DNA from 3 places in the Streptosporangium sp. LJ11 genome. Region 2 is predicted to be linked to each of the others. Evidence: riboswitches for the same ligand, from Rfam matches in the RefSeq annotation. Region 2 holds a riboswitch; each other region holds the start of a gene.
What was found. Region 2 has a riboswitch for S-adenosylmethionine ahead of ACTOQ3_RS29715 (aminotransferase class V-fold PLP-dependent enzyme). Riboswitches for the same ligand answer to the same signal wherever they lie in the genome.
Positions count from the first base shown of each region.

Region 1: another riboswitch for S-adenosylmethionine. It lies ahead of ACTOQ3_RS16455 (glutathione S-transferase C-terminal domain-containing protein); the one in region 2 lies ahead of ACTOQ3_RS29715 (aminotransferase class V-fold PLP-dependent enzyme).
Region 3: another riboswitch for S-adenosylmethionine. It lies ahead of thrC (threonine synthase); the one in region 2 lies ahead of ACTOQ3_RS29715 (aminotransferase class V-fold PLP-dependent enzyme).

Region 1 covers NZ_JBPXMB010000010.1:32,949-37,221, forward strand. The annotation lists gene ACTOQ3_RS16435 (TetR/AcrR family transcriptional regulator) at 1-196, opposite strand, end outside; gene ACTOQ3_RS16440 (ATP-binding cassette domain-containing protein) at 297-1,235, shown strand; gene ACTOQ3_RS16445 (ABC transporter permease) at 1,228-1,980, shown strand; gene ACTOQ3_RS16450 (DUF402 domain-containing protein) at 2,038-2,559, opposite strand; SAM riboswitch class IV at 2,612-2,724, shown strand; gene ACTOQ3_RS16455 (glutathione S-transferase C-terminal domain-containing protein) at 2,764-3,699, shown strand; gene ACTOQ3_RS16460 (FAD/NAD(P)-binding protein) at 3,696-4,273, shown strand, end outside.
Region 2 covers NZ_JBPXMB010000022.1:95,444-99,716, reverse strand. The annotation lists gene ACTOQ3_RS29725 (acyltransferase family protein) at 1-60, opposite strand, end outside; gene ACTOQ3_RS29720 (NADH-quinone oxidoreductase subunit D) at 85-1,269, opposite strand; gene ACTOQ3_RS29715 (aminotransferase class V-fold PLP-dependent enzyme) at 1,287-2,621, opposite strand; SAM riboswitch class IV at 2,674-2,789, opposite strand; gene ACTOQ3_RS29710 (TerC family protein) at 3,024-3,890, shown strand; gene ACTOQ3_RS29705 (cytochrome P450) at 3,918-4,273, shown strand, end outside.
Region 3 covers NZ_JBPXMB010000054.1:27,489-31,761, reverse strand. The annotation lists gene ACTOQ3_RS42560 (cold-shock protein) at 443-643, opposite strand; gene ACTOQ3_RS42555 (MoaD/ThiS family protein) at 990-1,265, opposite strand; gene thrC (threonine synthase) at 1,288-2,586, opposite strand; SAM riboswitch class I at 2,601-2,743, opposite strand; gene ACTOQ3_RS42545 (S1 family peptidase) at 2,962-4,273, opposite strand, start outside.

The DNA of each region.
Region 1 (4,273 bases), on a different contig from region 2:
CGTAGCGGTAGAGCGCCATCGTGGAGACGCCGAGCTCGGCGGCGATCTTGCTCATCGAGACCGCGGGGAGTCCCTCCGCGGAGCCCACGCGCAGGGCCGCCTCCACGATGTGCTCCAGGCTCAGGGTGCGTTTGGGCCCCTTGCCGGGCCGCTCGCGCAGCCCCCAGGCGATCTCCACGCTTTCCGGCACTTCCATCGCGCTCCCGGGCTTGACCGTCCTTTCCCGTGAGTGTATACCTTACGCAATACCGCGTATGCCATAAACAGTAGAGCGTACGCCATACGCAGGAGGGGCAGTGGAACCAGCGATAGAGGTCGTCGGCCTCACCAAGTCCTACGGCCGGGTCGCCGTCCTGACCGGTGTCGACCTGCGCGTCGCCAGGGGCAGCGTGTACGCGCTGCTCGGTTCGAACGGCGCGGGCAAGACCACGACCGTGCGCACCCTGGCGACGCTGGTCAGGCCGGACGCGGGGCGGGCCACGGTGGCCGGGTTCGACGTCGTGCGCGACCGCCGCCGGGTCCGCCGCGCCATCAGCCTGACCGGCCAGCACGCGGCGGTCGACGAGCTGCTGACCGGCGAGGAGAACCTGCGGATGATGGGCCGCCTGTCCGGTCTGTCGCGCGCGGCGGCCCGCCGCAGGGCGGCCGAGCTGCTGGAGCGGTTCGACCTGGTCGAGGCGGGGAGGCGGCGGGTCGGCACGTACTCGGGCGGCATGTGGCGACGGCTGGACCTGGCCGCGGGGCTGGTCGGCGCGCCGTCGGTGATCTTTCTCGACGAGCCGACCACCGGTCTCGACGTGCGGAGCAGGCAGGCGATGTGGGAGGTGATCACCCAGCTCACCGGCACGGGTACCACGGTCTTCCTGACCACCCAGTATCTGGAGGAGGCCGACAGCCTGGCCGACAGGATCGCGCTGCTCGACGGCGGGCGGGTGGTGGCGGAGGGCACCGCCGACGAGCTCAAGGCGAGGGTCGCCGCCTGGCGGCTGGACCTCGTCCTGTCCGACGCGCGGTCGTTCGCCGAGGTGACGCGCCTTCTCGGGGCGCGGGCCCTCCACGCCGATCTCGCCACGCTGACCGTCGGGGCGGCCACCGACGGGAGCGCCACGGGGATCCGCGCCCTGCTGGACGAGGTGGACCCGGGGCGTTCGGCGGTCGAGAGGTTCACCGTGCGCGGCGCCACGCTCGACGACGCGTTCCTCGCGCTGACGGACAGGGAGCGGGCCGGTGTCTGAACTCGCCGCCTGGCCGGTGATGACCGGCCGTGCCGTCCGCCTGTCGCTGCGCAACCTCGACGCGCTGCTCACCTCGTTCCTGATGCCCGTCCTGGTCATGCTGCTGTTCGTCTACCTGTTCGGCGGCGCGATACAGACCGGCACCGACTACGTCACCTACGCCGTCCCCGGCATCCTCGTCATGTGCGCCTCCTACGGCGCCTCCCTGACCGCGGTCGCCGTCAGCCACGACATGAGCCGGGGGATCGTCGACAGGTTCAGGTCGATGGACGTCGGCGGCGGGGCGTTCCTGGGCGGGCACGTGGCCGCGAGCACCGTGCGCAACCTCACCTCGCTCGCCATCGTGTTCGCCGTCGCGTTCCTGCTCGGCTTCCGGGCGGACGCGGGCCTGTCCGGCTGGGCCGCGGCGGTGGGCGTCCTGGTGGTGTTCGTCCTGGCCATGTCCGCCGTCTCGGCCCTGGTCGGCCTGCTGGCCAGGACGCCGGAGGCCGCGGGCGCCTTCACCTTCCTGGTGATGTTCCTGCCCTACCCGAGCAGCGCCTTCGTCCCGGTGCACACCATGCCCGCGTGGTTGCACGGGTTCGCGGAGAACCAGCCGGCCACGCCGATCATCGAGTCCGTACGCGGCCTGCTGCTCGACCGGCCCGTGGGGGGCGACCCGTGGAAGGCGCTGGCCTGGTGCGGCGGTTTCCTGCTGGTCTCGGCGGTCCTCTCCGCCAGGATGTTCCGCCACCGCGCCCGCTGAGGTCGCGGGGGTGCCGGGGCGGTGGGGGTCGCCACCCCCGGCACCCCCGCCCATGGTTCAGCCGACCAGGGTGAGCCAGCGCGGCGCGTCCCCGAAGGGGGCGGTGCGGGAGGTGACGGCCTCCATCAGCCAGGCGGCCGAGGCTCGGGCGTTCTCGACCACGTCGGTCGGGTAGGCGTACTTGACCCGGTGCTCCTCGAACTCGTCCTCGTCGTCCAGGAAGACCCTGCTCGGGCGGCCCTTCAGCAGGTTCCGGCGGGTCCGGATCACGTCGAGGTCCAGGTCGACCATGGTGACCTCGCCGTCTCTCCACTCCGGCACCGTGGAGACGTCGCAGTAGATCTCGTGCTTGTGCGGGGCGGCGTTGAAGGCGGCCGTCCACCAGGCGTCGCGCGGGAAGAGCATCACGAACGGATGCGGCCAGGGGACCGCGGGACCGTCGCCCTTGTGGCCACTGGAGTCGGCCACGCAGCCCGTCCACACCCCGTGCTCGTCCTCGCCGAGCAGCAGGCCGCGGTGATGCCAGTGCAGTGATCCGTCGTACTTGCGGTAGACCACGTTCACGCTCTCATAGGACATTCCACGACACTAAGCCTTGACAGAGATCTATGTATTTCCTACCTTCTAAATAGGTTAAGAGCGTCAGTGAGAAGCCCCGGCTGGCTGACCGGCAACCCTCGCACCGCGGCGGGGTGCCTCCGGGGGAGACCTGGCGGCACGGTGGGCGTGCCGCAAGCGCGGACCCCCTCAACCAGGGTCACCGAGACATGCCGGGAGCGCCACATGTCGAAGACCAGCACACTGAACCACGCGAGCCCCGTCGACCTCGACACCCACGGCCACTACCGGCCCGGTGGCAGGCCCGGCCCGCGCTACCCCTTCCAGGGGCGGATCGGCACATCCGCCTTCCCCGCCGAGCCCGGGCGCTATCACCTCTACGTCGCGGCCGTCTGTCCGTACGCGCAGCGCGCGGCCATCGTGCGCTCCCTCAAGGGACTCCAGGACGCGGTCTCGCTCTCCTACGTCGACGACGAGCGCGACGGGCGCGGGTGGGCGTTCCGCGAGCGGCGCGGGGCCGACCCGGTCAACGGGTTCACCATCCTTCGGCAGGCGTACGAGGTGACCGAGCCCGGCTTCGACGGGCACGTCTCGGTGCCGGTCCTGTGGGACAGGACGACCGGCCGCATCGTCAGCAACAACTTCCCCGACATCACGATCGACCTGGCCACCCGGTTCGGCGGCGACCCCGAGGCCGACCTCTACCCCGAGGAGCTCAGGCCGGAGATCGACGAGCTCAACACGAGGATCTACGAGATCGTCAACACGGCGGCGGGCCGCGTGGCGGCGACCACCACCGAGACCGCGTACACCGAGGCGCGCGGGGCCGTGGTCGCCTTCCTGGACGAGCTGGACGCCCGCCTGGCCGACCGCAGGTTCCTGTTCGGCTCGGGGATCACCGAGGCGGACGTGCGGCTCTGGCCGACCCTGCTCCGCTTCGACCTGAGCGACAACCCGGCGGCGAGGATCAGCGAGCGCCCGCTGACCGCCTTCCCCAACCTGTGGGCCTACGCCAGGGACCTGTACGCCCACCCCGCCTTCCGCGAGAACACCGACTTCGCCGTCATCGCCCGTACGTCGGGCGAGACCGACGCCTGGCGGATCCCGGTCGAGCCGTCGCACGCCGACTGGGACCAGCCGCACCGCAGAGCCGCCGTATGAGCGCCTCGATCGCCGTCGTCGGCGCCGGGCCGACGGGCACCTGCCTGGTGGAGCGCATCTGCGCCAACGCCGCCGACCTGCTCGGCTGGCCGTCGCTGGACGTCCACGTGATCGACCCCCACCCGCCGGGCGGCGGGCGCGTCTGGCGCCACGACCAGCCGGACCTGCTCTGGATGAACTCCGCCGCCGCCGACGTGACGCTCTTCACCGACGAGTCGGTGCGCTGCGAGGGACCGATCCGCCCCGGACCCACGCTGGCCGAGTGGCTCGGCGGCGACCCCGGCAGGTTCGCCTCCCGCCCGGCACAGAACGGCTACCTCTCCCACGTCTTCCGGCAGGCGGTGGCGAACGCCCCGCGCGGCGTCCGGGTGCACGTGCACGCCGCCCGCGCCGTCGACCTCGCCGACGTCCCCGGCGGGCAGGCGGTGACGCTGGACGACGGCCGGACGATCGAGGCCGACGCGGTGATCCTGGCCCAGGGACACGGCGACGTGACGCCGACGAGGGAGGAGAGCGCGCTGGCCGATCTGGCCGCGCGCGGGGGGCTGCGCTACCTGCCCACCGGCTACGCGGC
Region 2 (4,273 bases):
GGGGAGCGCCGAGGAGACGGGGGGAGTCGCCCTCTCCTGATCCTCACCGGGTTCGGTCATGCGGTTCCAACCGTGCCTTACTCGTCACTTGTCGATGTCGCCGACGACGAAGAACATCGAGCCCAGGATGGCCACCATGTCCGCGACCAGGTGGCCGGGGAGCATCTCGCGCAGCACCTGGACGTTGTTGAAGGAGGCCGAGCGGAGCTTCATCCGCCACGGCGTCTTCTCCCCGCGCGAGACCAGGTAGTAGCCGTTCAGGCCGAGCGGGCTCTCCGTCCAGGCGTAGGTGTGGCCCTCGGGAACCTTCAGCACCTTGGGCAGGCGCTGGTTGACCGGCCCCGGGGGCAGGTCGAGCAGCCGTTCCACGCAGGCGTCGGCCAGGTCGAGGGAGACCTTCACCTGTTCCAGCAGCACTTCGAAGCGGGCGTGGCAGTCTCCCGCCGACCGGGTGACGACCTTCACCGGCAGCTCGCCGTAGGCGAGGTACGGCTCGTCCCTGCGCAGGTCGACGTCGACGCCGGAGGCGCGGGCGATGGGGCCGCTCACGCCGTACTGCATGATCGTCTCGCGGTCGAGGACGCCCACCCCGCGCGTGCGGGCGAGGAAGATCTCGTTCCCGACGATCAGGTTCTCGATGTCGGGCAGCCGTCGCCGCACGTCGGCCACGGCCTGGGCGACCCGGCCCGTCCACCCCTCGGGGATCTCCTCCTTCAGGCCGCCGACCCGGTTGAACATGTAGTGCATGCGCCCGCCGGAGATCTCCTCCATCACGGCCTGGAGGGTCTCGCGCTCCCGGAACGCGTAGAAGACCGGGGTGATCGCGCCGAGCTCCAGCGGGTAGGAGCCGAGGAACATCAGGTGGCTGAGCACCCGGTTGAGCTCGGCCATCAGCGTGCGCGTCCAAACCGCCCTGACCGGCACCTCCATGCCGAGCATCCGCTCCACCGCGAGCACGACGCCCAGCTCGTTGGCGAACGCCGACAGCCAGTCGTGCCGGTTGGCCAGCACGATGATCTGCCGGTAGTCGCGCACCTCGAAGAGCTTCTCCGCGCCCCGGTGCATGTAGCCCACGATCGGCTCGGCCGAGCTGATCCGTTCCCCGTCCAGGGTGAGCCGCAGCCGCAGCACGCCGTGCGTGGACGGGTGCTGCGGACCGATGTTGAGGATCATGTCCTCGGTCGCGAGCTCCTTGCCGTGCGCCCCCCGCACGGCCTCGGCTCCCGCCCCCATTCCCACGCTCAGCTCGCGGGGCGCGCCTTCAGTCATAGGGCCATGCTGTCACGTCAGCCGCGCGAGGCAAGATCCCGCAGGGCGTCGATCAACCGGTCGACGTGCTCGGAGGTGGTACCGATGCCGATGGAGGCGCGGACGGCGGAGGCGGTGACGTCCTCGCAGCCGCCGTCCTTGGCGCCCAGCAGGTGCCGTACGAAGGGGTGGGCGCAGAACTTGCCGTCGCGGACGCCGATGCCGTAGTCGCCGGACAGGGCCTCGGCGACCTCGCGGGCGGTGAAGCCGTCCACCACGAAGGAGACGATGCCGACGCGCGGGTGGTCCGGGCCCCACAGGGACAGCTCGTGCACGCCGGGGACGGAGGCGAGGCCCGCGCGCAGGCGCTCGAGGAGGCGCTCCTCCTCGCGGACCAGCGGGGTCCAGCCGGTGGCGGTCAGGGCGTCGCAGGCCGCGGCGAGCGCGACGGCGCCCAGCACGTTCGGGGTTCCCGCCTCGTGCCGGGCCTCGGGGTCGTCGTGCCACTCAGTGCCGTCGTCGTTCACGGCCTTCACCGCGCCGCCGCCCCGCAGGTACGGCTCGGCCTCGGCCAGCCAGTCGGAACGGCCGATCAGCGCGCCGGTGCCGAACGGCGCGTAGAGCTTGTGGCCGGAGAAGACCACGTAGTCCAGGTCGAGAGCCGTCAGGTTGAAGTGGCGGTGCGGGACGAGCTGCGCGGCGTCGACGAGGACGCGGGCCCCGTGGCGGTGGGCGATGTGGGCCAGCGCGGCGATCGGCCAGAGCTCCCCGGTGACGTTGGAGGCGGCGGTCACGACCAGCAGCTTGGGGCCGTCGATCGAGGCGAGGGCGTCGTCGGCGGCGCGGACGGCCTCGCCGGGGAAGGCGGGGGCCGCCAGCCGCACGACCCGCTCCCAGGGCAGCAGCGAGGCGTGGTGCTCGGTGTCGAAGACCACGGCGGTGGTGCCCTCGGGCAGGCTGCGGGCCAGCAGGTTGGTCGCGTCCGTGGTGTTGCGGGTGAAGATCACCGAGTCGTCGGGACGGGCGCCGACGAAGGCGCGCACCGTGTGCCTGGCCTGCTCGTAGCGGGCCGTGGTCAGCTGGGACGCGTACCCGGCGCCGCGGTGGACGCTGGAGTAGGCCGGGAGCGCGGCGGCGACGGCGGCGCTCACCGGCTCCAGACAGGGGGCGCTCGCGGCGTAGTCGAGGTTGGCGTAGCGGACGAGCCTGCCGCCCCTGACCGGGACCTCCAGGTCCGAGCCGAGCACGGCCGGGATCGGGCGGTCACCGGACGCGTAGGTCCCGGGGACGGTCACCGGAGCGGCGGGGGTGGCCGGGGCGACGGGGGCGGGGATCGCGGGGCTCGCGGGGGTGAAGATCGTCAGGGTGGACATGCCAGGGCTCCTTCGAGGTCATCGGACCCCAACCCATGACACAGGTGCCTGGAGCCCGCGCTTGCCCGGCACACCTCGTGCCGGACCAGGTCCTCACCCGGGGCACCCCGCCGCGGACGCGAGGGTTGCCGGCCAGCGAGCCGGGGCTTGTCACTGGCACTCATGACCTACGGGGGAACTATAACCGACACCTCGCGGTGCCCCGCAAGTCCGAAACGTGATCAACCCGATATCGGAGCCGGGGCGGGCGTCCTCGGGAACGCCCGGCGGATTTGACAGCGAAGCGTGATGAGGGGAAAGGAACTCCGGGCGTCCCCCGGTCGTCCAGGCAGTCAGTCGAAGAAGCACTCAGGCAGCTGGGCCGGCGGTGCGTTCGGGCGTCGGCCGACGAAGGAGGAAGCAATGGACTGGGTGACCAACCCGGAGATATGGATAGGGTTCTTCACCCTTGTCGCCCTGGAGATCGTCCTGGGAATCGACAACATCATCTTCATCTCGATCCTGGTGGGCAAGCTCCCGCCCGAGCAGCGCGACAAGGCCCGCAAGCTCGGTCTCGCCGTCGCCCTGCTCAGCCGCCTCCTGCTGCTGCTGGCGTTGTCGTGGGTGGTGAGGCTCACCGAGCCGATGTTCGAGGTCTTCGGGCAGGGGATATCGGGGCGCGACCTGATCCTGATACTCGGCGGCCTGTTCCTGCTGGGCAAGAGCGTCCACGAGATGCACGGCAGCCTGGAGGGGGAGTCCCACCACTCCGAGGGCAAGGTCGCCTCGTCCTTCACCTCGGTGATCATCCAGATCATGATCCTCGACGTCGTCTTCTCGCTCGACTCGGTGATCACCGCGGTCGGCATGGTCGACGAGCTGGGCGTCATGATCGCGGCCGTCATCGTCTCGGTCATCGTGATGCTGGTCGCCTCCGGGCCGATCAGCCGCTTCGTGGACCGGCACCCGAGCATCAAGATGCTCGCCCTGTCCTTCCTGGTGCTGATCGGCGTCGTGCTCATCGCCGAGGGGTTCGAGCAGCACATCTCCAAGGGCTACATCTACTTCGCGATGGCGTTCTCGCTGCTGGTGGAGCTGCTGAACATCCGGATGCGCGGCAAGGCGGGGCGGAGGCCGGTCGAGCTGCGTTCCCGCTACGAGACCGAGGGCGAGGCCGGTCCGGAGACGCCGGAGGGCACGAACACCCCGGGGACCCCGGTGGGTCAGGGGGTTCCGGCGGGCCGGACGGACGAGCCGGTCGAGAGGGGGAAGCCGGACGAGCAGACCTGATCCTGAACCGGGGATTACGATGCTTACGTGCGCTTTGATCCCTGGAATCCGGAATTCGTCGCCCACCCCTATGACGTCTACGACGAGCTGAGGCGGGAGCGGCCGGTCAGCTTCTTCGAACCGACCGGCCAGTGGCTGGTGGCCAGGCACGCCGACGTCAACGCGCTGCTGCGGGACCGCAGGCTCGGCCGCTCCTACCTGCACGTGGCCTCGCACCAGGAGTTCGGCAGGCCGGACGACCCCGAGTTCCAGGACCCGTTCTGGCGGGTGATCAGGGCGGGAATGCTCGATGTCGAGCCGCCGGTGCACACCAGGCTCCGGCGGCTGGTGTCGAAGGCGTTCACCCCCCGCATGGTCGAGGCGCTCCGCCCCAAGGTCGCCCG
Region 3 (4,273 bases), on a different contig from region 2:
GCCCCATCGCCTCGATCCAGGATTGGCACTCTCTATGCGTGAGTGCCAACAATCTATTTAGCACTCTACCCTGCCGAGTGCAAGCCACGATCCGTTGACCTGCGCCGCCCGAGACGGAGACGTCAGCTCCGTGTCATGTGGACGTAGATCTCGCGTCACGTCGATGTGGGCCGCGCGTCATCATCGGCCCGCCGCGCGTTCCGCGCCCCCGCGGGCTTCGCGCGCCCGCGTGCGCCTCCGGGCGTCTCCGCGCGACCGCGCACCACCACCCCGCCTCTCGACCCGTACCCCCGCGCGGCCACGTGCGGCCACGTGTCCCGTACGACGCGAAGACCCGGCTCACCTGAAGGGGGGCGAGCCGGGCCTGGGCGGTGAGGATCCAGCGGACTGCGATACCGCGGGATCCACCGGCTCTTCCCTGCGAATTCACGAAACGGCTACGTCAGACCGCCCGGACGGACTCCGCCTGGGGACCTTTCTGACCCTGGGTGATCTCGAACTCGACCCGCTGGCCCTGCTCGAGGGCCCGGTAGCCGTCCATCATGATCGCGGAGTAATGGACGAACACATCCTTACCACCGTCTACCGCGATGAAGCCGTAGCCCTTGTCCGCGTTGAACCATTTGACGGTGCCCTGCGCCACTTGCGACTCCTCTTACTGGTCTTAAGGACGACGCCCATTCCTCTCGCGAAGTCCTCAATCGCCGGGACGGACTTCGCCACGTCGATCGTTCCGACCATACCTGTGGGAAGCGGTAGGGCAACAGAGTCAAGCACCAAACTACCGCTTTACGAGAGCTTTTAGTACGAGAACAGAGTTTCACTATCACTATTAGTTAGTTAAGGGTTACATCATCCATCTAGTCCACGAATATGAGCTTGCATCATAAAATACGGCACCCGCCCGGCCTGAGCCGGGCGGGTGCCGTGGAGTCGCGGGTGCCCCGAGGGTGGCGCGGGGCGGTCAGCGCCGCCTCAGGGCGGGAGAATCAACCTCCGGCCACCGCCGGGATGATGGAGACCTGGACGCCGGAGGGCGTGGCCGTGTCGAGGTTGTCGACAAAACGGACGTCCTCATCCCCTACATAGACGTTGACAAAACGTCGGATCTTTCCCGATTCATCAAGAATCCGGGCGCCGATCCCCGGGAAGTCCGCGTCGAGCTTCTGAAGAACATCACGCAGGGTCTCACCCTCTCCGTTCACCTCGGCGGCACCATCGGTGTAAGTCCGGAGAATCGTCGGAATCCGCACAGAAACGCTCATAATTCAGTACCTTTCACGATTTCTAGGCGATAGCCGCACGGAATGCGTCAAGAGAAGGCCGAATCACCGCGGTCGGGCGCGCCTCCGCGGCCACCGCGTCGAGGGTCTTGAGGCCGTCTCCGGTGTTGAGCACCACGGTCTCGGCGTCGGGGTCGAGGGTGCCCGAGGCGACCAGCTTGCGCAGCACCCCGACGACGACGCCCCCGGCGGTCTCGGCGAAGATGCCCTCGGTCCTGGCCAGCAGCCGGATCGCGTCGACGATCTCGGCGTCGGTGACGTCCTCGACCGCGCCGCCGGTGCGGCGGGCGATGTCCAGGACGTACGGGCCGTCGGCCGGGTTGCCGATCGCCAGCGACTTGGCGATCGTGTCCGGCTTGACCGGGCGGATCACGTCGTGGCCCGCCTTGTAGGCGGCGGAGACCGGGGAGCACCCCTCGGCCTGGGCCGCGAAGATCTTGTACGGCCTGTCCTCGACCAGGCCGAGCGCGACCAGCTCCTTGAAGCCCTTGTCGATCTTCGTGAGCTGCGAGCCCGACGCGACCGGGATGACGATCTGGTCGGGGATGCGCCAGCCGAGCTGCTCGGCGATCTCGTAGGCCAGGGTCTTGGACCCCTCCGCGTAGTACGGCCGGAGGTTGACGTTGACGAAGCCCCACTGGTCGCCCAGCTCGTCGCCGATGAGCTCGGAGCAGAAGCGGTTCACGTCGTCGTACGTGCCCTCGATGCCGATGAGCCTGCCGCCGTACACGGAGGCCATGACGATCTTGGCCTGCTCCAGGTCGGAGGGGATGAACACGCAGGCGTCCAGCCCGGCCCGCGCGGCGGCGGCGGTCACGGCGCCGGCCAGGTTGCCGGTGGAGGAGCAGGAAAGAGTGTGGAAACCGAAGTTGCGGGCGGCCTCGACGGCGATGGCCACCACGCGGTCCTTGAAGGAGTGCGTGGGGTTGCCGGAGTCGTCCTTCACGTGCAGGGAGCGGATGCCCAGCTCGCGGGCGAGGTTGCCGGCGTTGACGAGCTTGGTCCAGCCGGGCGCCATGTTGGGCTTGGCGGCCACGTCGTCGGGGACGGGCAGCAGCGAGCGGTAGCGCCAGATGTTGGTCGGCCCCTCGGCGATCCGCTCCCGGGTCACACGCCCGAAGTCGTACGCGATCTCAAGGGGCCCGAAACACTCGTTACAGGCGAAGCTGGGGCCGAGGTCGTAGCGGGCACCGCACTCCCGGCAGGACAGGGCGACGGCGGGGCCGAAGCGCCGGTCTCGCGCGTCGCCGGCACGACCGGAGGAGGTGGTGGTGGTGTTGTTCTCAGTGGTTGCGAGCGCCATGAAGCGAGGCCTTTCCCTCATCTTCGTCTGCGGACCACCCTGGTCACAGACCGGAATTGGCACCTGTCCCGGCCGACCTCGTTCAGATCACGAGTCTTGAACCGGGATGGTTGCCGGGGCTTCGCAGGGCCGGTCCCTCCACCCCTCTGGATGAGCAAATATTCAGTTGGAAACCTGACGCGCAGGTCCTCAGCACTCTACCCCGACCCGCCGCCCTCCTGACTCCTTGTCTCACTGTGCGAGACATGGCGTGTTATCCACCGGACGATCGAACCTTGGCCGCCGCTCGCGGGGCACCCGGCACGCGCCCCGGACGGCAGGCGGGGTCCCGCCCCCTTCCCGGTCGTCGCCGCCGGAGGCGACCCGCCGGAGCGGTCACGGCACTCGGATCCCCAGGGTGTAGGAGCCGGAGCCTGCCACGGAGACCACCCGGTAGCGGTAGTAGCCGGGCGTGCCGTTGTAGGAGATTCTCTCGTCGGGACCCGCGCTGCTGGAGGTCGCGACGACCGACCAGCCCGCCCTGTTCCACTTCTGCAGGTACAGGTCGAAGTCGGTGCCGTCGGGGCCGTCCAGGCAGGCGAAGTGGAGGCCCCCGGCGGTCGGCCTGTAGTGGAGACCCTTCGGCTGGTAGGCGGCCCCACCGGCGGCCAGGGTGCCGTTGTGGGTGTTGGGGAAGCCGTTGCAGGTGCCCGTGACCGGCGGCGGCGGATTGCCCGCGGTGGTCCTCAGGGCCAGGCCGTAGGCGGTGAGGATCGGGGCGATCGGCTGGAAGTAGGTGGTGCCGCCCTGGTTGCAGTCGCCGGAGCCGCCGGAGGTGACGCCCTGGGCCTGGTCGACGGAGATGAACGAGCCGCCGGAGTCCCCGGATTCGGCGCAGACGGTGGTGCGGGTCAGCCCGAAGACGTTGCCCTGGGGGTAGGTGATACTGGCGTCGCGCTGCTGGATGAGGCCGCAGTGCCAGTCGGTGGTGGAGCCGGACCGGCAGACCGAGGCTCCCTCGACGGCGACCTGGGCGCCGGCGACGGGCGCGGTGCCGCCCTGGCCGTTGTCCACCGTCGGGGTGGCCGTCCAGTTGTCGTTGACCGAGACCCAGGCGTAGTCGCTGCCGGGGAAGACCGATCCCTCGAAGGTGCCCTGGGCGATGCGGTTGAAGCCGGTGGTGGCGGCGCCGGTCCTGCCGCAGTGACCCGCGGTGACGAAACCCTGCCGGGTGTCCTTGAGCACGGAGAAGCCGATCGAGCAGCGGCTGGTGCCGCCGATGTAGTAGGCGTCGCCGCCCACCAGGTCGTACAGCGGCTGGGGAACCTCGGTGGAGGGCAGCACCACTACCGCCGCTTTGTTCACCTCGGCGCTCTCGATGACGTTCTCGGCCGCCTGGGGTTGCGTGGACAGGACGACCACCTTGTTCCTCTTCACGTCGACGTAGCGCGCGCTCGACACGAGCGGCTGCGGCGGCAGGGTCTCGTCGAGCTCACGCTTGATCATGGTGAGCTCCGCCAGTGACCTGGTGACGATCTCGGCCTGGACTCCCGAGTCGAGGATCGTGGGGATGTCGGCGGCACTGGTGGTGGCCGCCACCAGGGTGTGCGCGGTGCTTCCCCTGAGCCAGGTGCCGCCGAAACGGGAACCGAGCCTTCTGCTCAGCTGTGTCGCGATCGGGGTCAGCCGGACCTCGTTGAGCAGCCGG